Regions from separate parts of the Arthrobacter sp. Y-9 genome, predicted to be linked through region 3. Evidence: riboswitches for the same ligand, from Rfam matches in the RefSeq annotation. Region 3 holds a riboswitch; each other region holds the start of a gene.

Region 1 (7,569 bases), 840 kb from region 3:
GGGTAGACGTTGAGGCCCGTGTTCTCGGTGGCGACCAGGCTGTTCACCACGTGGTCCCGGTCCTCGGTGGAGAGGGCGCTCAGGGAGCCCTTGAAGCTGATCTGCGCGACCGCGACGGTGTCGTCCTTGGAGACGAAGCGGATGCCCTGCGAAGCGTCCGACTTCCGCTTGTTGAAGTCCAGCTCGGCCTGGTGGGCCGCGAGTTCCTTGGCGGCCGCGTCGGCCTTGGCTCGCCCGGCGTTGTAGTCCTTCTCCGCGGCGGCGATCTGGGCGGCGGCGGCCTCGGCCTGGGCGGCGGGCACCTGCACGCCCGAGTTCTGGGCCGCGGCGGCCTGCGCCTTGGCGCTGTCCAGCTGCTTCTTGGCGTCGTCCAGCTGCTTGTTGCCGGCCTCCTGCTGGGCCTTGCCGGCGTCGAGCTGCTTCTGCGCCGCGGCCAGCTTCGCCGGGGCGGCGTCCACCTCGGCCTGCGTGGTGAACGGGTCCACGCTCGACTGGACCTGCGAGGTGCCGTTGAGCTTGTTCAGGGCGTCGGAGACGGCCTTCTTCTGCTCATCCGTGAACGGCTTGCCGTCCTTGTTCTGGAACACCACGGAAGCCGTGCCGCCGGCCGCCTCGGGGAGGGCCTGCTTGAGGTGGTCGATGACCCGCTGGGTCTCGGTCCCCGGGATCTTGAACTCGTTGGTCAGCTGTCCCTTGAACAGCGCGGCGGAGCCGCCCACGGCCAGGAGTACCACGAGCCAGAAGGAGACGACCCACCAGCGGTGCCGGTAGGAGAACTTGCCGAGCCTGTAGAGCAGGAGTGCCATGGTCTGTGCCTTTGTTGGTGCCGGTGGTGCGGGGCGGAGTGCGAGTGGACGGGAGGTCTGGGGTTGTGGTGGTCCCGGGGTTTCCGGGTGGGCCGGGGTTCCCGGGTGGGCCGGGGTTCCCGGGTGGCCCGGGCCGCTCAGGCGAAGCCGTTGCGGAGGTGCTGGAGGGCCTGGGTGATGAGGTTTCTGAGGACCATGCTGTCGGCATCCGTCACCTGTCCACTGCGAGGAGCCTCGTGTTCCAGCCAGAACTCCGTTGCGGCCTTCCCGGCGCCGATGATGGCGCCCACCATGGTTCTGACGAAGAAGGGGTCCGCTTTTGTTCCCAGACGTTCCACGGCGGCGGCGCTGAGCTTGCTGGTCGCATCATCCCAGGCCATGAGCTGCCAGCGCTGGACCTGGGGCTGATTCTCGGTCAGAAGGCACATCCGCGCCATGCGGGAGAGTGATCCGGGCTCGACGAGCGCCATGACCGCGGCGATCGCGGAATCGAGGATCGTCTCATCGGCGGGGCGCTGGCGGAACTCTCCGATGGCGCCGTCCAGGAAGTTCTGGACCGTGGCCGCCAGGGCCGCCTCGGGGCTCGGGAAGTAGTTGAAGAAGGTGCGGCGGGAGATGCCGACGGCGTCGGCCAGGTCCTCCGCCGTGAAATTGCCCAGGCCGTTCTCGGAGAGCAGGTTGACCGCGGCCTCGATGATGGCTGCGCGGGTGGCCTGCTTGTTGAGCTCGCGGCGGGAGGTCTTCTCCTCCGCGGAGCCGCCGTGGGGATGATCCGGTGGAGTTCCGTCCAGGAATGTGGTGGAGTCCATGCTCCGATGCTACGGCAATTTGTGCACCCAGTGCAATTAGGGGACCGAGTGCAAAGTTCGACCCGGTGCGCTGCCCGCCCGTGAGTCCGCTGTCGAGGGGGTGAATCCGCTGACTCGTGGAGCGGATTCACGACGTCGACAGCTGACTCAGCAGAAGGCGGCGAGCCCGGGGCGGTGGTGGCGAAACTGCGGTGGAGAGCTCGGTGGACGCCCCGGTCCGGGGGTGGCGCTCAGTTCCCCAGCACCTGATCCAGCGGGGCCTTCAGGGTGGTGTAGTCACTGGAGTCGACCTGCAGCAGCTGGCCTTCCAGCACCACGGACGGGGTGCCCCGCAGGCCGAGTTCCTTGGCATCGTCGAGGTCGCGCTGGACGCGGGTTGCGACGGCCTGGGAGGTGAAGTCCTTGGCGAAGCGGTCCATGTTCAGTCCCAGCTCGCGGGCGTACCCGGTGAAGGTCGCCGCCTGGCCCGACGTCGACTTGGCCCATTCGGCCTGCTTGCTGAACACGAGATGGCCCATCTTCTCCAGGGCGCCCTGTTCGGCGGCAGCCTCCACGGCCTTGGCCGCGAGCGGGGCGTTCTCATGCATGGGGAGCGGGAAGTTCCGCACGACGATCCGCACCTCGGAGCCGTACTCCTTCTTGGCACGCTCGATCAGGGTGTCCATCTTGGCGCAGTACGGGCACTGGTAATCGGTGAAGAGGATGAGGGTGGTCCGCGGCTTCGCCGGGTTGGCGATGATCCGCGCATCCGAGGGGACGAGCTTCGCCATGAGCTCGGCGGACGGCGTGCCCGGTGCGGTGGCCGTGGCGCTCGCGGACGGCGCGGTCGCATGGGACGACGACGGCGCCCCGCACGCTCCCAGCGTCCCCGCGGCGACCACGAGGGCCAGTGAGGCGAGGAGGGTCTTGGCGGTCGGTCCGGCCTTCTGGGTGCGCATCAGTCTTCTTCCATCGTCTTCCGTCGTCACATTCGGCTTGCGTGTGAGCCTAACGAGGGCGCTGAGACGGGGCCAAGTTTCGTGAGGCGGGCCACCCGTGGGGTGAGCTCGCTATGAGGGGTTCGAGATCGCTGCGGGCGACAGCGAGGTGAAGCTTTTGATAGCGAGGTCGGCCTTGCCCGGCGCTGAACTCGCTATCGAGGGTTCGAGGTCGTTGCGGGCGAGCCGAGTCCGCTACGAGGGGGGTGATCTGGGCCTGACCCGGTGCTGATCTCGCTATGAGGGGTTCGAGATCGCTGCGGGCGACAGCGAGGTGAGGCCTTGGATAGCGAGGTCGGCCCTGCCCGGCGCTGAACTCGCTATCGAGGGTTCGAACACGCTACGGGCGACAGCGTGGTCGGGCTCTGCCTAGCGAGTTCAGCCGGCGGGAGAGGTCCCGCGGACACCCGGCCAGGGCTGACTCCCGCGGCGCCCGGGGAATGTGACAGCGGAGCCCGCGCCGCCGTCGTCGTGCAGGTATAAACTGGGAGGCACAACGAACGACAGGGGAGCGCCGCCACCGCAGGGTGTGTGGGCGCTGAGAGTGCGGAGTAACCGCAGACCCTCGAACCTGATCCGGTTAGTACCGGCGATAGGGAGTCGAGCATCTCAGAACGTGCCTCCGGGCACCTCCCCTCCTGTAATCCCAGGAGGATGACAATGACTACTCAGGCTGTTGCCCAGCGTCGTGGCTGGCGCGTGGTGGACATCGTGGTGGCGGCGCTGATCGCCGTGGCCGGTGGCGTGCTGTTCTGGGCGTGGTCCCAGGGCGCGAACCTGATCACCCCGCTGACCGCCGCCTACGCTCCGCTCTCGGGCCTCTACGCCGGCGGCTGGATGATCCCGGCCGTGCTCGGCGCCCTCATCATCCGCAAGCCCGGCGCCGCTCTCTTCTGCGAGGCGGTCGCCGCGAGCGGTGAGCTCATCATGGGTTCGCAGTACGGCCTCACCGTGCTGATCTCCGGGCTGCTGCAGGGCCTCGGCGCGGAGCTGATCTTCGCCGCGTTCCTCTACCGGAAGTTCAACCTGCCCACCGCGCTTCTGGCCGGAGCGGCATCCGGGCTCTTCTGCGGCCTCAACGACAGCTTCCTGCCCTGGGGCTGGAACATCGCCTACGACGGCACCGCCAAGTTCCTCTACATCCTCTTCTGCCTCATCTCCGGCGCCGTGATCGCGGGCGCGCTGTCCTGGGTGGCCACGCGCGGCCTGGCCCGGACCGGCGCCCTCTCCTCCTTCGCCTCCCGCAAGGCCGGTACCGAGCCGGTCTTCGGCTGATCATGGGCGGTTTCGCCGGCGGTGTGCGGCCGGCCCGCGTCACGGCACGAGACTGGGGCTGGCGCCATGGCGGACGCAGCCGCGCAGCTGTGGCAGGGCTCGACCTCGACCTGGAACCCGGGGAGAAGGTCCTCCTGCTGGGTCCGTCCGGCGCGGGCAAATCGACGCTGCTGCACGCCCTGGCCGGAGTTCTCGGCTCCGCGGAGGACGACGACGCCGACGAGTCCGGCACGCTGTTGATCGACGGTCGTGCGCCCCGGGACGCCCGGGGCCGGGCCGGCCTGGTGCAGCAGGATCCGGAGACGCAGGTGGTGCTCGGCCGCGTGGGCGACGACGTCGCCTTCGGAGCGGAGAACCTCGCCGTGCCGCCCGCGGAGATCTGGCCGCGGGTGCGCCAGGCCCTGCACGACGTCGGGCTCGGTTCCCTGCCCCTCGACCACCCCACGCATGCCCTGTCCGGCGGACAGAAGCAGCGACTGGCGCTCGCCGGGGTGCTCGCGATGCGCCCCGGGCTGGTGCTGCTCGATGAGCCCACCGCCAACCTGGACCCCGACGGCGTGCTCGAGGTCCGCGATGCCGTGATCCGCGCCGTCACCGCTTCCGGCGCGACGCTCCTGGTGGTGGAGCACCGCGTGGAGGTGTGGAAGGACTCGGTGGACCGCGTGGTGGTCCTGGGTGCGGGAGCCGACGGGCCGTCGGGTGTGGTCGCGTCCGGTGATCCCGACGCCGTCCTCGACGCCCAGGGTGAGGCTCTGGCCGCCCAGGGGGTCTGGATCCCGGGACGGGTGCCGGTACTGGAGGGCTCGGGTCGCTCCCTGTCCGGGGCCGGCGCGGGCCGCTCCGGAGATCGTCCCGTCGGCCGTCCGAGTGCTGGTTCCGTGGGGGCGCTTGCCGATACCTCGCTTGCCGGTGCGGTCCTCCTGGAAGCCCGGGACCTGGCCGTCAGCCGGGCTTCAGCATCCCGCCGTGGATTCGCGCCCCGGAAGTCCGTCCCCGTGCTGAGCGGGGTGGATCTGGAGTTGCAGGCCGGCAGCGCGCTGTCGGTGACCGGCCCCAATGGCGTGGGCAAATCGACCCTGGCCCTCACCCTGGCAGGGCTGCTCGCTCCGGCCGGGGGCGCCGTCGTCGGCTCGTCCGAGCTGCTGGCCGCGGGCGTTGCCGTGCCCCGGCATCCGGAGCCGTACCGCTGGAAGGCGAAGGAGCTGATCACCCGGATCGGGACGGTGTTCCAGGAGCCCGAGCACCAGTTCGTGACGGGCAGCGTGCTGGACGAACTGCGCTTCGGGCCGCGGCAGCTGGGCCGCGGCGAGGAGCGCGTGGACGAGCTGCTGCACCGCCTGAGGCTCGACGGCTTGGCCGACGCCAACCCGTACACGCTGTCCGGAGGTGAGAAGCGGCGGCTGTCCGTCGCAACCGTGCTCGCCGCCCATCCCCGGCTGCTGATCCTGGACGAGCCCACCTTCGGGCAGGACGCGCGTACCTGGGCCGAGTTGGGCTCACTGCTGCTCGAACTGCTGGACGAGGGCGTCTCGCTCCTGTCCGTCACGCACGACGCCGACTTCACCCGCGCCCTCGGCGCCACGGAGCTGGTGCTCGGGGGAGCGCCGGGGCCGGAGCTCGCGGGTGCGGCCGCCGTCGTGCGAACCGTGGACGAACCCGGGAAGGGGGAGGCATGAGTGTCGTGACCGAGGACCGCGCCGTCGTGGACCCGTATGCGGCGTCCCGTGCCGAGCTGCCGCTTCTGGGGCGTGCGAACCCGCTGTCCAAATTCGGCGCGCTGGCGATCATCACGCTCGCCCTCGTGTGGTCGATCGACTGGCTGTCGGCCGGGATCGCGGTGTTCTGTGAGCTTCTCGTGCTTCCGCTGGCGGGCCTGAACCTCCGCCTGCTGTGGGCCAGGGCGTGGCCGCTCGTGGCCGCCGCCGTCCTGGGTGGCTGGAGCACGGCGGTGCTCGCCCCGGACAAGGGACCGCTCCTCTTCAGTTTCGGGATCTGGACCATGGGCGAACATTCTCTGCTCCTGGGTGTCGGGTTCCTCCTCCGTGGGCTGGCGATCGCGTTGCCGGCGGTGATCGTCATGGCGTGCACCGAGCCGACCGATCTGGCCGACGCCCTGGCGCAGCTGGCACGCCTCCCGCACCGCTTCGTCCTGGGCACCCTCGCGGCGCTCCGCCTGGTGGGGCTCATGGTGGCCGAGTGGCAGACCATCGGCATGGCTCGCCGGGCACGCGGGGTCGGCGCCTCCGGGAACGTCCTGTCCGGACTTGCCGCGAAGCTGGGCCAGAGTTTCGGGCTGCTCGTCCAATCGATCCGCCGCGCCTCCCGTCTGGCCGTGACCATGGAGGCCCGGGGTTTCGGCGCCGGGCCGCGAACCTGGGCCCGTCCGTCCCGGCTCTCCGGGGTCGACACCTGGGTCGTGCTGGGTGCCGTGGTCATCGCCGGGCTGTCCGTGGGGATCTCGGTGCTGCTCGGCGTCTGGCACGTGGTGTACTGACCTGGTCGGCGGGCTGTTGGGTTGACGACCTTGGCGGGCGGCGAGTTCGGGGATTCGTTCCGAGACCACTGGTTGCAGCCGGTGATTCCGGCATGAACCCCCGAGCCCGGCGCGAAGGACCGCCGGTTCATCGGCTCCTCCGCAGGCCGGCCAGAATCCGCTGCTTGAGGGCGGACTCGTCCTGCAGGTCGCGCCAGGAGATCCGGATGAAGGACCACCCCTGTTCCATCAAGAGCTTTTCGCGCTGTCGCTCCTCCACGAGCGCCTGAGCCGTCGGCTTGAAGTCGAAGTATTTGGAACTCCCGTCGAACTCCAGAGCGAGCTTCTTCGCCTCCCACCCGAAGTCCAGGCGACGCATTCCACGGGCGGTCCACACCTCCAGCTGAGGCGTGGGCTGTTCGATGTTCATCCGTCCGAGCACGACGCGAGTGCAGCTCTCGCCGGGGGACTCGCTACGGGCATCTGCGCCGTCCAGGATCCGCCGGAGCTGCACCACGCCCCGGTGGCCCACCAGCTGATGCGTCGCGTCCAGCACCTCCTGATGGCGCACTCCGGATCGCAGCGCCTGGTCCATGACGACCATTCCTCCGCTGAACGTCAGAGACCGCGCGCAGTCCACGGCGGTCCGGCAGGCCGAGGTGACCACGACGCCGGACACCACCTCGATCTGGTCCGCCGGCAGCGGCGCGGTGTGCGCCACGACGTCGGGCGCATGCTGTCCCTGGCCCGGGCGGGCTGAACTCGTCACGTGGATCAGCGGTTCCGGATGGAGGACGGCCCAGCCGCGGAGCCGCGCTGCGGTGGCGTGGCTGTAGGCATACCGGCTCGGCGATGCCCGGACCGCCACGTGGGCGTGCGCGAGGATCCGCAGCGTGTCCTGTTCCCAGGGCTTCCGCTGGTCCCAGGCGGTTCGGGGGGTAATAACAGCCCCGTCGAAGCCGTTGAAGGTGACCGGCTCGGCGCAGCCATCGGATGCCCTGGTGTCCCACGCCGGAATCCAGCAGCTGACGGGTGCGCCAGAAGCGCGGAGCGCTGGTCTCGAGGTGCTCGAGGAATTGCCCGGTCACGGTTTTCATGTGTGAAGTCTCGTCTGGAACTCGAGCGAGGAAGAGGGGGCCCCTGGCCCATGTGGATAAGCGAACCGGACGGGTCTGTGGGTGCCGGGGATCTGGAACCTTGATCTGGGCCCAGTTCGGGGGTTCGTGCCG
Region 2 (7,569 bases), 320 kb from region 3:
ATTCCGCACCGGTGTGGTGATGGGCCACCCCGGCGACGCGGAGACGGTCCGCGAGCGCCGCGACGTCGTCGTCCGCCGGGACATGGAGGAGGACCTCGCCGAGCCCCAGCGTGTCCTTGCGCGGACCGGCTCCGCGGCTGTTCCACACGTTCATGGCCATGTGGTGGTGATAGCCGCCGGCCGAGACGAAGAGGGCGCTGTTCCCGATCTCCGCGGTGCGCTCGAAGCCCAGCGTGTCCACGTAGAAGCGCGCGGCGGTCGCGACGTCCCCCACCTGGAGATGCACATGCCCGACGTCGGCACGCGCCTGCCGCTGCTGCTGCAGCGCGGTTTCACTCAGGTGCTCGCCGAGGTAGCCGTTGGGATCCAGCGGCAGCGAGTCCATGACGACGGTGCTCCCGTCCCAGGACCATTCGCTGCGCGGACGGTCGTAGTACAGCTCGATGCCGTTGCCCTCGGGGTCGCCGAAGTAGAACGCCTGGCTGACGAGGTGATCGGCGCTCCCCTGGAAGAGCCGCGCGTCATAGGACGCGGCGGTGGCCAGCGTGGCCGCGAGGGACGCCTGATCCTCGAAGAGGAGCGCGGTGTGGAAGAGCCCGGCCTCTCCCCGGCCCGGAAGCTGCAGCCCGGCGGCCGGCTCCAGGTGCACGAGGGCGGCGTCGCCGCGGCCGAGGTAGAGGCCGCCGTCCCGTTCGGCGACGACCTCCAGGCCGAGTGCGCGCTGGTAATAGTCGCTCATGAGGTTCATGTCGGCGACCTTGAGCATGACGGTCCCCATGCTCAGATCGGCGGGGAGGAGGTCCTGGGACTGCGGGAGCGAAGTGTTCATACCTCTAAAATTACTTGAAGCTTCAATTTATTCCATCCCGGTGGCGCGTTTTTCGCCCGGCAGGTCACCATTCAGGACCACGCGGCGTGGCGCGGCCAGCGTCCCCAGGTTCCGGCGCGGGTCCTGCGCGTACAGCACCACATCAGCCGGAGCGCCCTCCTCGAGGTTCTCCGCCCCGAGCCACTCCCGGGCGGACCAGCACGCGGCGTCCAGGGCCACCACCGACGGCAGCCCCGCGCGGTGCAGCTCCGCGATCTCGTCCGCGATCCGCCCGTGCGCGATCACGCTGCCGGCGTCCGTCCCCGCGAAGATCTGGACCCCGGCCGAATAGGCACGGGCGACGTTCTCGTAGCGCCGCTCCCAGAGCGCGTGCATGTGCGCCGCATAGACCGGGAACTTCGGTTCGGCCTGGGCCACGATGTCCGGGAACGTGGCGATGTTGATCAGGGTGGGGACGATCGGGATGCCCGCCTCCACGAGCCGGGGCAGGTGCTCCGGCTGGAGACCCGTCGCGTGTTCGATGCAGTCGATCCCGGCGGCGATGACATCGTCCAGGACCTCCTCGCCGAAGCAGTGCGCCGTGACCCGGGCGCCCTCCTCGTGGGCCGCGGCGATCGCCTCCGCCACCAGATCGGCGGGGAACGACGGGCGGAGGTCGCCGGCGTCGCGGTCGATCCAGTCCCCCACCAGCTTCACCCAGCCCCGCGGGTCAGCAGCCACGGAAAGGCGAGCCTGTTCGCGGACGGTCTCGACGAGGTCCCGGTCCTCAACCTCGAGGGCCAGGCCGCGGAGGTAGCGACGGGAGGCGGCGACGTGCCGCGCCGCCCGGATGATGCGCGGCGCGTCGGCCCGCCCGGTGAGCCAGCGGGTGTCCGCCGGGGACCCGGCGTCGCGCACCAGAAGAGTGCCCGCGGCCAGATCGGCGCGCGCCTGCGCCAAGGAGGTGGGTTCGTCCGCGGCGCCGCCCTCCACGAGGCCGATGTGGCAATGCGCGTCCACCAGGCCGGGGACCACCCAGCCGTCCAGCGTGAGGTCCGGTTCCACCGTCGGCATGCTGAACGTCAGGCGCCCGTCCACGGACCAGAGCCCGAGGGCTTCGTCGTCCGGCCCCAGCAGAACGGGGCCTGTGAACTCGATGACTGGATGGCGTCGCATGTCCGGCATGGCTTCAAGCGTAGGTCAGTGCGCCGGCGAGCGGGAGATGACGGTCACGGTCCGGGCGTTGCGGACCGCCCCGTCCGGACCGTGCTACGGTGTTCGCGACCACACGGGTGTCCCAGGAGGGGCTGAGATCGGACTGTCACTGTCCGGACCGTAGAACCTGACCGGGTAATGCCGGCGAAGGAAGTGAGTACCGATGAAATCCTTGCAGCAATCCCCTGCCCACAGCCTGGAATTCCTCACGGGAGACGACGGCATCGCCGTGCCCGTGACGAGCATCCAGCTGGACGACTCGCCCGACGGCACTGCCAACGCCCCGTTCCAGGCGTACCGCACGGTGGGGCCGGGCAGCGAACCCGAGCATGGCCTGCCGGCCCTCCGCGCCGGCTGGATAGCCGCCCGCGGCGACGTCGAAGAGTACGAAGGGCGGCAGCGCGATCTGCTCGACGACGGCCGCTCGGCCGCACGCCGTGGCGCCGCCTCCGCGGAGTGGCGAGGTGCGCAGCGGCCGCCGCTGAAGGCACAACCCGGCCGGCGGGTGACCCAGATGCACTACGCCCGCGCCGGGATCGTGACCCCGGAGATGCGCTTCGTGGCACTCCGCGAGAACTGCCCGGTGGAACTCGTCCGCTCCGAGCTCGCCGCCGGCCGGGCGATCATCCCGGCCAACATCAACCACCCGGAATCCGAGCCGATGATCATCGGCAAGGCCTTCCTGGTCAAGATCAACGCCAACATCGGCAACTCGGCGGTGACCAGTTCCATCGCCGAAGAGGTGGACAAACTCCACTGGGCCACCCTGTGGGGCGCGGACACGGTCATGGACCTCTCCACCGGGGACGACATCCACACCACGCGCGAGTGGATCCTGCGGAACTCCCCCGTGCCGATCGGCACCGTGCCCATTTATCAGGCCCTGGAGAAGGTCAACGGCGACGCCTCGGCGCTCACCTGGGAGGTCTTCCGGGACACCGTGATCGAACAGTGCGAGCAGGGCGTGGACTACATGACCATCCACGCCGGGGTGCTCCTGCGCTACGTGCCGCTCACGGCGGACCGCGTCACGGGCATCGTCTCCCGCGGCGGCTCCATCATGGCCGGCTGGTGCCTGGCGCACCACCGGGAGAACTTCCTCTACACCCACTTCGACGAACTCTGCGAGATCTTCGCGCAGTACGACGTCGCCTTCTCCCTGGGCGACGGCCTGCGCCCCGGCTCGACGGCGGACGCCAACGACGCCGCGCAGTTCGCCGAGCTGGACACGCTGGCTGAGCTCACCAAGCGGGCGTGGGAATACGACGTCCAGGTCATGGTCGAGGGCCCGGGGCACATCCCGTTCCACCTGGTCCGCGAGAACGTGGAACGCCAGCAGGAACTCTGCGACGGCGCCCCGTTCTACACGCTCGGCCCACTCGTGACGGACGTCGCCCCGGGTTACGACCACATCACCTCGGCCATCGGCGCCACGGAGATCGCCCGCTACGGCACTGCCATGCTGTGTTACGTCACGCCCAAGGAGCATCTGGGGCTGCCGAACAAGGACGATGTGAAGACCGGCGTGATCACGTACAAGATCGCGGCCCACGCGGCGGACCTGGCCAAGGGCCACCCGGGGGCACACGAACGGGACGACGCCTTGTCCAAGGCCCGGTTCGAGTTCCGCTGGAAGGATCAGTTCTCGCTGTCCCTCGACCCCGCCACGGCCGAAGCGTTCCATGACGAGACGCTGCCCGCCGAACCGGCCAAGACGGCGCACTTCTGTTCGATGTGCGGGCCGAAGTTCTGCTCCATGAGGATCTCCCAGGACATCCGGCGGGACTTCGGTTCGCGGGAAGCCCAGGAGGCCACGGTGGAGGAAGCCCTGGCTCAGGAAGCCCTGGCCGGGATGGCGGCGAAGAGCCGGGAATTCCGGTCCCAAGGCGGCAAGGTCTACGTGGAATCGATCCCGGTGGGCGCGCCCCAGGACTGAGTCGCAGGAATGCGGGGTCGCTTGCTGCCGGATGATCCGTCCGGAGCCGGCAGGAAGTGACCCCCGCAGTGCGTTTAAGGTTTAAGGCAGTGCGCCTCAGGCGGTGCGGCGGAGAAAATCCTTGATGGCGGCCGCGCCCTCGAAGGAGTCCTGTGGCCGGTGACCGCCTGGCGCCACGACGTGTTCCGCGCCGGACTCGGCCAGGAGCCGTGCGGTGCGTTCGTATGCCGGCTCCCACCCGCCGGAGAGCACGAGCATCGGAACACCCGGGATGATCGCGCCTTCGGTCCCCTGGGGACGGGGCGCGGTGAGATCCGGCAGCCACGGTTCGCACAGGACGAGGGCCCGCACCAGTGAGGGATGCTCGACGGCGGCCTGCACGGCCGCCGTCGAACCCTCGCCATGCGCCACGAGGGCGGACGGCACCTCGGCCAGGGTGCCGAGGACCGCCTCGGCGTCGAGCGCCTGACCGTCCGGCTGCTTCAGGAACAGCGCGTCGAACTCGAGCGCCAGTCCGTGCTGCCGTGGCCAGGCGGCGGCCCCGGACGCGTCACGCCCGGGGACGAAGACCACCCGGGGCAGCGCGCCGGTGCTGTTCAGGACCAAACCTTATTTGCCCAGGAACTTCTCGAAGCCCTTGGGGAGCTCCATGGTGGACGGGTCGAAGTCCTGCGCCTGCTGCCCGAACGCCGCGCCGGACGGGGCGCGGTTCGCCTTCCGGGCCTCGGCTTCGCGCAGTTCCTGAGCGGCCTTCGCCGGGTTGCCCGAGCGGGCCTTCTTCTTACCGGCGTTCTTCTTGGCCGCCTTGCGAGCCGTTCCGCCACCGGCGCCCATCGACATGCCAGGCATCCCCGGCATACCGCCCTGCGCCATCTTCTTCATCATCTTCTGGGCCTGGCCGAAGCGCTCCAGGAGGCCGTTGACCTCGGAGACGTGCACGCCGGAACCACGGGCGATACGGGCGCGGCGCGAGCCGTTGATGATCTTCGGCGCCACACGCTCGTGCGGGGTCATGGAGCGGACCATCGCCTCGACGCGGTCGATTTCGCGCTCGTCGAACTGCTCCAGCTGCTGACGCATGTTCTGCGCGCCCGGCATCATCATGAGCATCTTCTTCATCGAGCCCATTTTGCGGATCTGCTGCATCTGGGCGAGGAAGTCGTCGAAGGTGAAGTCCTCCTGGTCGGCGAACTTCTTCGCCATCCGGGCGGCTTCGTCCTTGTCCCAGTTCTGCTCGGCCTGCTCGATCAGGGACAGGATGTCGCCCATGTCCAGGATGCGGGAGGCCATGCGGTCCGGGTGGAAGAGCTCGAAGTCGTCCACGCCTTCGCCGGTGGAGGCGAACATGACCGGCTTGCCGGTGACCGACGCGACGGAGAGCGCGGCGCCACCGCGGGCGTCGCCGTCGAGCTTGGACAGCACGACGCCGGTGAAGTCGACGCCCTCGTGGAAGGCATTCGCCGTGTTGACGGCATCCTGGCCGATCATCGCGTCGATGACGAACAGGACCTCGTCAGGGTTGATCGCCTCACGGATACGGCGCGCCTGGTCCATCATCTCGGCGTCCACGCCGAGGCGGCCGGCGGTGTCCACGATGACCACGTCGTGCAGCTTCTGGCGGGCCTCGGCCACGCCGGCCTCCGCGACGGCGACCGGATCGCCGGTGGGGACGTCGAACTCGCTGGTGGTGCCCGGGTGCGGTGCGAAGACCGGCACGCCGGCGCGCTGGCCGACCACCTGGAGCTGCGTCACGGCGTTGGGGCGCTGAAGGTCACATGCCACCAGCAGGGGGCTGTGGCCCTGGCCCTTGAGCCACTTGGAGAGCTTGCCGGCCAGGGTGGTCTTACCGGCGCCCTGCAGACCGGCGAGCATGATCACGGTGGGCGGGTTCTTGGCCAGACGCAGGCGGCGGGTCTCGCCGCCCAGGATCGTGACGAGCTCCTCGTTGACGATCTTGACGATCTGCTGGCTCGGGTTCAGCGCAGCGGAGACCTCGGCGCCGAGGGCGCGCTCCTTCACGCGGGAGGCGAACTCACGCACCACGGGCACGGCGACGTCGGCATCCAGCAGGGCGCGACGGATCTCGCGCACGGTGGCATCGACGTCGGCCTCGCTCAGGCGGCCTTTGCCGCGGAGGTTCTTGAACGTCGCTGTGAGCCGGTCAGAGAGTGAATTGAACACGCGCCGCGCACTTCTTTCGGATGGAGGTTCTAGGACTTCGCCCAGGTGCGGGAACGAACCCCTCACCGGGCCCCGCGCCAGGGTGGCACGGGCTTTCAGCTTTCTAGGGTACCAAGTCGGACTGACGAGATGGCATGCTGGCATGGTGACCAGTACGCGACGCGCCCGGCGATCCCGGGCCCAGGACATCAAGACACTGCTCATCCTCGGCGCCTCGGGCGACCTCACGGGACGGCTCCTGCTCCCGGGGCTCGCTTCCCTGGTCTCCGCCGGGCGGGCGCCCGGGCTCACCCTGGTGGGTGCGGGGACCGAGCCCTGGACGCCCAGCAAGTGGCAGCGGCGGCTCGCGAAGGCCCTCCCCCTGGACGCCGGCGAGGAGGCGAGCGCCCACTGGAAGGAGCTCATGGCCACCTCGCAGTACCGCCAGGTGGATGTGACCGCGCCCGGCGCCCTGGCCGGCCTGCTCGCGTCGTTGGACGGCCCCGTGGCAGTCTTCTTCGCCCTGCCGCCGCGCATCAGCCAGCTCGCCTGCGAATCGCTCTCCCCCGAGGAGGTTCCCTTCGGTACGCGCCTGGTCCTCGAAAAGCCGTTCGGCTCGGACGCGGCCTCGGCCCGCGAGCTCAACGGCACCCTGCGCCGCCTGGTTCCCGAGGAGCACATCCACCGGGTGGACCACTTCCTCGGCAAGTCCACGGTGCTCAACATCATCGGCATGCGCTTCGCGAACCGCTTCTTCGAGCCGCTGTGGAACCGGGACAACGTCGCCGAAGTGGAGATCGCGTTCGAGGAGGACCTCGCCCTGGAGGGCCGTGCGGGCTATTACGACTCCGCGGGAGCGCTGCGTGACATGATCCAGAGCCACCTGCTCCAGGTGATGGCGCTCATGGCCATGGAACCTCCCGCGACGCTCAGCGAGCGCGATCTGCGGGACGGCATCGCCACGGTCCTGCGCGCCAGCCGCGTCGCCACGCCGTTCCGGCGCAACACGCGCCGCGCCCGGTACACCGCCGGCAGGATCGGCGGCCGGAAGGTCCCCGACTACGTCGCCGAAGAGGGCGTGCACCCGGACCGTGAGACCGAGACGTTCGCCGAGGTCCGCGTCGAGATCAACAACACCCGCTGGGCCGGGGTGCCGTTCATCCTGCGGACCGGCAAGGCCATGGGCACGCGCCGCAAGGAGGCCGTGGTCCGCTTCCGTCCGCTGGCGCATCTGCCGGCCGGCTTCAGCGGCACGGACCAGCCGGACGAACTGCGCATCGGTTTCGGGCCGGACACCCTGAGCATCGGCCTGGACGTCACGAGCGCCGGGAACGGCTTCGAACTCTCCCGGGCGGAGCTGGCCACCGAACTGCACTCCTCGGCCCTGCTGCCCTACGGCGAAGTCCTGGACGGCGTGCTGCACGGCGACCCGCTGCTCTCCGTGCGCGCC
Region 3 (7,569 bases):
CACGCGTCGCCTGCCAGGATCCGGCCCTGCGGGATGAGGACGGAGCCCGGGATCGCCACGATGTCCCGCTCCCCCGTCTCCCGCACGTCCACCAGCAGGAAGTCCCGTGTCCCGGCGTCGCGCTGCTCCAGCATCGAAGCCAGGCGCCGCGCGTCGATCACTCCGTCGTCCTCACCGCCGGCCTCCGACGACGCCTCCTCCGCGGGTGCGATGCCGCAGAACGCGGCGTAGTCGCTCAGCTCGGTGATGGGCTGCGCCTCAGGATCCTTGAGCACGGTGATCTCCCGCCAGGACCCGCCCAGGGCATCGAACAGCGCGACACGGCCCAGCAGGGACCGGCCCACGCCCGTCACCAGCTTGATGGCCTCGCTCACCATGAGGGAGCCCACCGCGGCGCACAGCATGCCGAACACGCCGCCTTCGCCGCAGCTCGGGACGCTGCCGGCCGGCGGGGCTTCGGGGTACAGATCCCGGTAGGTGGGGCCGTGCTGCTCCCAGAACACGCTCACCTGCCCGTCGAACCGGAAGATCGAGCCCCACACGTACGGCTTGCCCGCGATCGCCGCGGCGTCGTTGACGAGGTAGCGGGTCTCGAAGTTGTCGGCGCCGTCCAGGATCAGGTCGTACTGCCGGAAGAGCTCGACGGCGTTGGAGGAGTCCAGGCGGACGCGGTGCTGGACCACGGTCACCAACGGGTTCAGCTCGGCGATGGCCAGCGCGGCCGATTCGGTCTTCGGCAGCCCCACACGATCGACCGTGTGCATCACCTGCCGCTGGAGATTGCTCAGCTCCACGACGTCGTCGTCCACCACGCCCAGGGTGCCCACGCCCGCCGCCGCGAGGTAGAGCAGCGCAGGCGAGCCCAGCCCACCGGCGCCGATCACCAGGACGCGCGCGTTCTTCAGCCGGCGCTGGCCCTCGGAGCCGATCTCCGGGATGATCACGTGGCGCGAATAGCGCTCGAGCTCTTCGCGGGTCAGATCCGCCGCGGGTTCGACCAGGGGCGGCAAAGCGGTGCGGGAAGTCAGGGAGGACATGTCTTCAATGTATGCCCACCGCCTCACACGCGTCATATTACCTATGGGTAAACTGGCCTTCACGCCGGACGCACAGGGATGGCGCTGGAAGTAAAGGATGGAATGTGACGGTGAGCGAAGCACGGCCGGGCGCTCGTACCGCGCGTCTTCCCCGGGACGAACGGCGGGCACAGCTGCTCCAGGCGGCCCAGGAGGTGTTCGTCGCGAACGGCTATCACGGTGCCGCGATGGACGAGATCGCCGAGACGGCCCGGGTCAGCAAGCCGGTCCTCTACCAGCACTTCCCCTCCAAACGGGAACTCTTCCTCGCACTCCTGGAAAGCCATCTGGCGGTGCTGACGGACATGCTCCTGACGGCCATCGATTCCACCACGGACAACAAGCTCCGCGTCCAGGCCGTCATGCGGGCCTACTTCGAGTTCATGGCCGGCGACGATCAGGCGCACCGTCTGGTCTTCGAATCCGGACTGACCAATGACGAGGAGGTCAGCGACCGTCTGGAGACGTTCAACCGGACCTTCGCGGACGCGGTCGCCCGGGTGATCGCCGAAGACACGAAACTCCCCCTCCTGGAAGCGCAGCTCCTCGGACGCGGCCTGGCCGGCATGGCCCAGGTCAGTGCGCGGTACTGGCTCGAGACGGACGGGAAGCTCGACCTCGACGTCGCCAGCGACCTCATCTACCGCCTCGCCTGGCGCGGCATCAGCCGCTTCCCGAAGGAGAGCTGAGCGCGCGCCTCCGCTCCGCCCGACCCCGTGTTCGCTCCCAGCGTGCCCGAACAGGCCTTCTCCCCCGGCCCGCCATATTAGGCTTGGAACAGCTGTTGAAGCCTGCGGTGCGCCGTGTTCGTCCGTGGCCCGCACGAAACTGCCAGGAGGCAATTGTGGAAGTAAAGATCGGCATCCAGAACGTCGCTCGCGAAGTCGTGTTCGAGTCCTCCGAGGAAGCGGAGGCCATCGCCACCGCCGTCTCCGAGGCCCTCGCCTCCGGCGGACAGCTCTCCCTGACCGATGACAAGGGCCGCCGCGTGATCATCCCCGCAGCGGTCCTCGGCTACGTCGAGATGGGCCCGGAAGAGCAGCGCCGCGTCGGTTTCGGCGCTCTGTAGGCAGACATGCTGTCCTTGATCATCCCGGTCCTGCTCGTGGCGGCCGTCGGCGCGCTCGCCTGGGCCGTCAACCGGCAGCGCGCCACGCTGGGCGCCGCACTCCCGGCCGGGGCGGGCGTCCTGGTCACCGCACTCAGCTGGATCATCTTCATCGCGTTCGGACTGGGCTACCTGCCCGGCTGGACCTGGCTGCCGTGGATCGGACCGCTGGTCCTGGGCATCGCGGCGTCGTTCTCCGTGTCCTGGATCCTCAGCTCCCGCCGATCCGCCGAGGACGCCAAGGCGCTGACGGAAATCCTGAAGGTCTGATTCCTTCAGGCCGGACGTCTTTCAGGCGCGACGCCGAGGGGCGCCTCCCGTACCGTTCAGGTCCGGGAGGCGCCCCTCAGTCGTTGTCGCCTCTCGCTCGGGTCTCGCCGCGCGCCGCGATCCGCGCCGGAGCCCCCGCCCCGGAATCTTCCACCCTGCCCTCTGGGCGTCAGAGGAACGTCCCGGAGGACCCCCGTGGCTCAGAGGAACTCGGCCCGGCCCTCCATGCTGGAGGAGGCCAGTGCGTGCTCGCGGCGCGGGATACGGCCGGCGAGGCGGGCCAGGCGGCCCGCCGTCACGGCGTGCCGGAAGGCGGTCGCCATGCGGACCGGATCCTGCGCACGGGTGACGGCCGTGGCCAGGAGCACCGCATCACAGCCCAGTTCCATGGCGAGCGCCGCGTCGGACGCCGTGCCGATGCCGGCGTCGAGCACCACGGGAACAGAGGCCCGCGAGACGATCACTTCGATGTTGTGCGGATTGAGGATGCCCAGCCCCGTGCCGATCGGGGCGCCCAGCGGCATCACGGCGGCGGCGCCGAGCTGCTCGAGGCGCAGCGCCAGGACCGGGTCGTCGTTCGTGTAGGCGAAGACCTTGAAGCCGCGGGAGACCAACTGCTCGGTGGCGTCCACCAGTTCCACGGCGTCCGGCAGCAGCGTGTGCTCGTCGGCGATGACCTCGAGCTTCACCCAGTCCGTCTCCAGGGCCTCGCGCGCCAGTTCCGCGGTCAGCACGGCGTCGCGCGCCGTGAAGCACCCGGCCGTGTTCGGCAGAACGCGGATCCCCTGGTCCACGAGCAGCTGGAACAAGGAGCCGCTCTGCGCCGGACTGTACCGCCGCATCGCCACGGTGGTGAGTTCCGTCCCGGAGGCGACGAGCGCGGCGCCCAGACCGTCCAGGCTCGGCGCCCCTCCCGTGCCCATGATGAGCCGGGACCCCAGCTCCACTCCATCGACCACCAAGGGATCGAGCCCCTGGTCCTGCAGCATCTCCGTCATGTCAGCCTCCCTGCACCGCGGTCACGAGTTCCAGTTCGTCGCCGTCTTCCAGCACGGTCCCGGACCACAGGCTCCGCGGGATCACGGTGGCGTTCCGGGCCACGGCCATCCCGACGCGGCGGCCGTCCGCTGCCCTTCCGTCCGCCAGGATCTCGCGTCCGGTCACCTGGGAGACCAGGACCGCTACCGTGGCGTCCTCCCCCACGGCGCGCCGTTCGCCGTTCACCGTGATGTTCATGCGTGCGCCTCCACTGTGTGTTCGTTCAGAAGTCCCGGGCTGAACCGGTCGGGCCGGAAGGCCGCCCAGCGCCCGTCGTCATGTCCGTCGAGCAGGTCCAGGACCGCCCGGGCCGCCACGGGTGTCAGCAGGACGCCGTGGCGGAAGAATCCGGTGGCGATGACCAGTCCGGCCACCTCGCCTCCGTGTGCGGCGGCGACCCTGCCGAGCAGGGGCGCGTTGTCCGGTGTCCCGGGCCGCGCCCGTGCCGTGATCTCTTCGAGTTCGAGCTCCGCCACTGCGGGGACCAGCTGCTGAGCGTCCCGCAGGAGCTGATGCACGCCGCCCGCGGACACTCCGGCCTGCCCGTCCTCGCGCTGGGTCGCTCCGATGACCACCGTGCCGTCCTCACGGGGCACCAGGTAGACGGGGATTCCGCGGACCGAGCCGCGCACCGTCGCGGAAAGGAAGGGCCGCAGGCGTTCCGGGATCCGCAGTCGCAGGATGTCCCCGTACACCGGGCGGATCGGCAGGTCCAGCCCCTCGGGCAGCCCACTCAGCTCAGGGGACGCCAGGCCGTTCGCCACGATGACCTCTTCGGCGGCCACGACGCGGCCCGAGGCGAGCAGGACTCCCGCCACCCGGTCCGTGGAGGAGCCGCCGTCGTCGTCCGCCGTCCAGTGCAGCCCATCCGCCCGCTCGGTCAGCACCGTCCCGCCGTCGCGGCGGAAGGCCTCCAGCATCACGGCGTGCAGGACCCGCGGATCCACCTGATGATCACCCGGAGTGAGGAACGCGCCGGAGAGCTGCGGCGAGAGCAGGGGCTCCATCCGGCGCGCCTCGCGCAGCGACACCGTCTGCACCTCCAGGCCGTGTGCCTGCTGCGCCGCCTGCAGGTCGGCGAGCGCGGCACGGTCGGCCGCGTCGAAGCCCACCACGAGGGTCGGCGTCGTCTGGTGGCCGTTGAGGGGCCCGAACGGGGCGGCGAAATCCTCCCAGAGCGCCGCCGATTCCAGGGTCAGCGCCAGGAGAGCTTCTTCCTGATAGTGGTACTCGCTCACCGGGGCCAGCATGCCGGCGGCGGCGAAGGTCGCGCCCTGTGCGGGGGCCGGGTCGATCAAGGTCACGCGGCGGCCGGAGCACAGCAGCGTCCAGGCGATCCCCAGGCCTACGATGCCCGCGCCGATCACGGCGACGTCCACCGGCTCCTGTTCCATGCTCCTCGTCCTTCCCTACGCCGGTGCTAACCGGATCAGGTGTGGCGGTCGGCGCTCAAGCCCTCTCAGCCGGCGAATGTGACCATCCGCTCCGGCTCCCGCAGTACCGCACCAGTCTAGAGGAACTAGGCTGAAGCCCATGGGTAATCGAGCAATTGCGACACCTTCCCTCGCCGCCGCACGACTGTACGTCTGCACGGATTCGCGGGCGGAACGAGGGGACTTCGCGGACTTCGTGGACGCCGCGTACTCCGGTGGGGTGGACATCATCCAGCTGCGGGACAAGAAGATCGAAGCGGCCGAGGAACTGGAGCTCCTCGCAGTGCTCCGCGAGGCTGCCGAACGCCACGGGAAGCTCTGGGCCGTGAACGACCGCGCCGACATCGCGCGCCTCTCCGGCAGCCCGGTGCTGCACGTGGGCCAGAAGGACCTGCCGCTGCCTGCCGCACGTTCCCTGCTGAACGACGACGTCCTGCTCGGCCTCTCGAGCCACGCGCCGGAGCAGGTGGACGCCGCCCTCGCTGCCGCGGCTCGCGGTGAGACCGACTACTTCTGCGTGGGGCCGCTCTGGGCCACTCCGACCAAGCCCGGCCGCGCCGGGGTGGGTCTCGATCTGGTCCGGTACGCGGACTCGACCGGGACCTCCGTCCCGTGGTTCGCCATCGGCGGCATCGATCACGGCAACGTGGCCCAGGTGGTCGAGGCCGGGGCCCGTCGTGTGGTGGTGGTCCGCGCCGTCACCGAGGCCGCGGACCCTGCGGACGCCGCACGCCGCCTGCTCGCGGAGCTCCCCGACGCCTGACACTTCTCTTAAACAGCCACGGCCCCGGCCGCCTTCTCGCGAAGGCGCCGGGGCCGTGGTCGTCGCAGCCGGAGCTACTGGACTTCGTACTTCATGCCCTCGGGCTTGCTGGGCATGGCACACAGCACGATGAGGATGATGCCACCCACGTACGGGATGAGGCCCAGGAAATACATCGGGCCGGGGAAGCCTGCGTCATGCAGACGGCGCCACGCGACGGCGATGAACGGCACCAGAAGGGCCAGTCCGATGAGGCCACCCAGGATCAGGAGGATGGTGCCGAACACCATCGCCCCGGTGAAGGTGACGTCCGAAGAGGACGTGTAACCGGTCGAGGAGTCCGAGTACGCCGACTGAGAGACGATCCCACCAATCAACAGACCGTAGCCGATGGCGATCGGGATACCCGCCACCAGTGCCTGGAAGAGGTACCACCACCAGAACTCGCTCCGGCTGGCGCGGCCCTTGAAGTTCGCGTAGTTGGCGAAGCCCATCTTGATGGCCTGCGAGAATCCGACGCTCGGGCGCGGGACGTACGGCGGGTAGAGGCCGCCGCTGTAAGCGGGCTGGCCGTACGGGCTGGCGGGCTGCTGCTGGTAGCCCTGCTGGCCGTACGGCTGCTGCTGGCCGTACTGAGGAGCCTGCGGCGCCTGAGGGGCCCCGTACTGGGGTGCCTGAGGAGGCTGCTGGCCGTAGGACGGCTGCTGCGGCTGGCCGCCGTTGTTGTTCTGCCAATCGGGTTGTTGCGTCATGGTCCTGTTCTTTCCCTGTTCATGGGTGCGCTTGATGCTTCTTCACCGTACAGTCTCCACCACATCCAGCCTTCGCTCAATGGGGAAAACTCCCCATTGAGCAGGCTCAATATCCGTACTTCATGCCTTCGGGGCTGCTTTCCATGGCCAGGAGCGCCAGCACGACCACCGAACCGAACGGCACGAGGCTCAGCAGGACGAACCAGCCGCTGTATCCGGCGTCGTGCAGACGGCGGACCCGCAGAGCGAGCCCGGGGATCAGCAGCGCCAGCGCCACGATGACGAAGAGGATGCCCAGCACGATCCCGGCCACCAGCGGAGCGCTCCAGATGAAGTCGGTCTCCGGACTGCGGTAACCGCGCCGGGACGACGTCGACAGCGCCCCGCCCAGCGACGTCATGATGCCGGCGAACAGGAAGAAGTACGCCACATAGCCGAGGATCCCGAGCACCAGGTACTCGAAGACGAACCACCACCAGAACTCGGAGTTGACCGCACGGCCGTTGAAGGTGGCGTAGTTTCGGAAGCCGGACTTGATGGCGTCCACGAACCCGACGCGAGGGCGCGGCACGAACGGGACGGGCTGACCCCATCCGGGCGCCGGCCACGCGGGAGCCTGCCAGGCGGGACCGCCCTGCGGGTGTTGCTGCGGGTAGGCCTGGGGGTGCTGCTGCGGGTACTGCTGTGAATACCCGGGCGCGGTCTCCGGCGGGACCGGTGCGCCCGTGCCGGGCTGGACCGGCTGGGTGCCGGGCTGCGGCGGCTGCGCGCCGCTCGCGGAAGGGGTGTCGCCGGGGTGGTTCGGAGGCTGGCTCATGTTCACGCTTTCCCTGGTGGTGTCCTGTTCTCCCGCCAGTCTCGCCCACGGAACGCCCCAGGGAAAGGAAAGGCCGCCACGGAGATGCTCCGTGGCGGCCTTTCGGCTCCAGATTGGCCGTCGACGACGGCGTCAGAAGCTCGCGTCGAAGCGCGCGCCTTCGGGTTTGGGAGCCTGAGCCCACAGGAACAGGAGCACCAGGTTGCCGATAGGGACCAGGTAGAGGAGCAGGAACCAGCCGCTGAAGTTGGCGTCGTGGAGACGCCGGGCCCCGACGGCGAGGGTCGGCACGAGGACCGCCAGCGAGAACAG

Evidence for each region. A riboswitch is a leader RNA that binds a small molecule or an ion and turns the genes downstream of it on or off. The one in region 3 is predicted to bind thiamine pyrophosphate.
Region 1: linked by a shared signal. The riboswitch ahead of P9849_RS15405 (ECF transporter S component) and the one ahead of thiO (glycine oxidase ThiO) in region 3 are both predicted to bind thiamine pyrophosphate.
Region 2: linked by a shared signal. The riboswitch ahead of thiC (phosphomethylpyrimidine synthase ThiC) and the one ahead of thiO (glycine oxidase ThiO) in region 3 are both predicted to bind thiamine pyrophosphate.

Annotation. Positions count from the first base shown of each region.
Region 1 is NZ_CP121463.1:3,392,027-3,399,595, reverse strand. Features, by position in the region: gene P9849_RS15420 (MMPL family transporter) at 1-806, opposite strand, end outside; gene P9849_RS15415 (TetR family transcriptional regulator) at 944-1,615, opposite strand; gene P9849_RS15410 (thioredoxin domain-containing protein) at 1,846-2,553, opposite strand; TPP riboswitch at 3,088-3,208, shown strand; gene P9849_RS15405 (ECF transporter S component) at 3,253-3,867, shown strand; gene P9849_RS15400 (ATP-binding cassette domain-containing protein) at 3,870-5,543, shown strand; gene P9849_RS15395 (energy-coupling factor transporter transmembrane component T) at 5,540-6,361, shown strand; gene P9849_RS15390 (hypothetical protein) at 6,489-7,208, opposite strand.
Region 2 is NZ_CP121463.1:2,226,736-2,234,304, forward strand. Features, by position in the region: gene P9849_RS10020 (VOC family protein) at 1-829, opposite strand, end outside; gene P9849_RS10025 (amidohydrolase family protein) at 857-1,993, opposite strand; TPP riboswitch at 2,087-2,193, shown strand; gene thiC (phosphomethylpyrimidine synthase ThiC) at 2,187-3,959, shown strand; gene P9849_RS10035 (hypothetical protein) at 4,056-4,565, opposite strand; gene ffh (signal recognition particle protein) at 4,569-6,140, opposite strand; gene P9849_RS10045 (glucose-6-phosphate dehydrogenase) at 6,283-7,569, shown strand, end outside.
Region 3 is NZ_CP121463.1:2,550,243-2,557,811, forward strand. Features, by position in the region: gene moeB (molybdopterin-synthase adenylyltransferase MoeB) at 1-1,037, opposite strand, end outside; gene P9849_RS11435 (TetR/AcrR family transcriptional regulator) at 1,148-1,765, shown strand; gene P9849_RS11440 (DUF3107 domain-containing protein) at 1,921-2,145, shown strand; gene P9849_RS11445 (hypothetical protein) at 2,152-2,454, shown strand; gene P9849_RS11450 (thiazole synthase) at 2,655-3,452, opposite strand; gene thiS (sulfur carrier protein ThiS) at 3,454-3,690, opposite strand; gene thiO (glycine oxidase ThiO) at 3,687-4,886, opposite strand; TPP riboswitch at 4,882-4,998, opposite strand; gene thiE (thiamine phosphate synthase) at 5,026-5,688, shown strand; gene P9849_RS11470 (DUF805 domain-containing protein) at 5,763-6,440, opposite strand; gene P9849_RS11475 (DUF805 domain-containing protein) at 6,547-7,257, opposite strand; gene P9849_RS11480 (DUF805 domain-containing protein) at 7,390-7,569, opposite strand, start outside.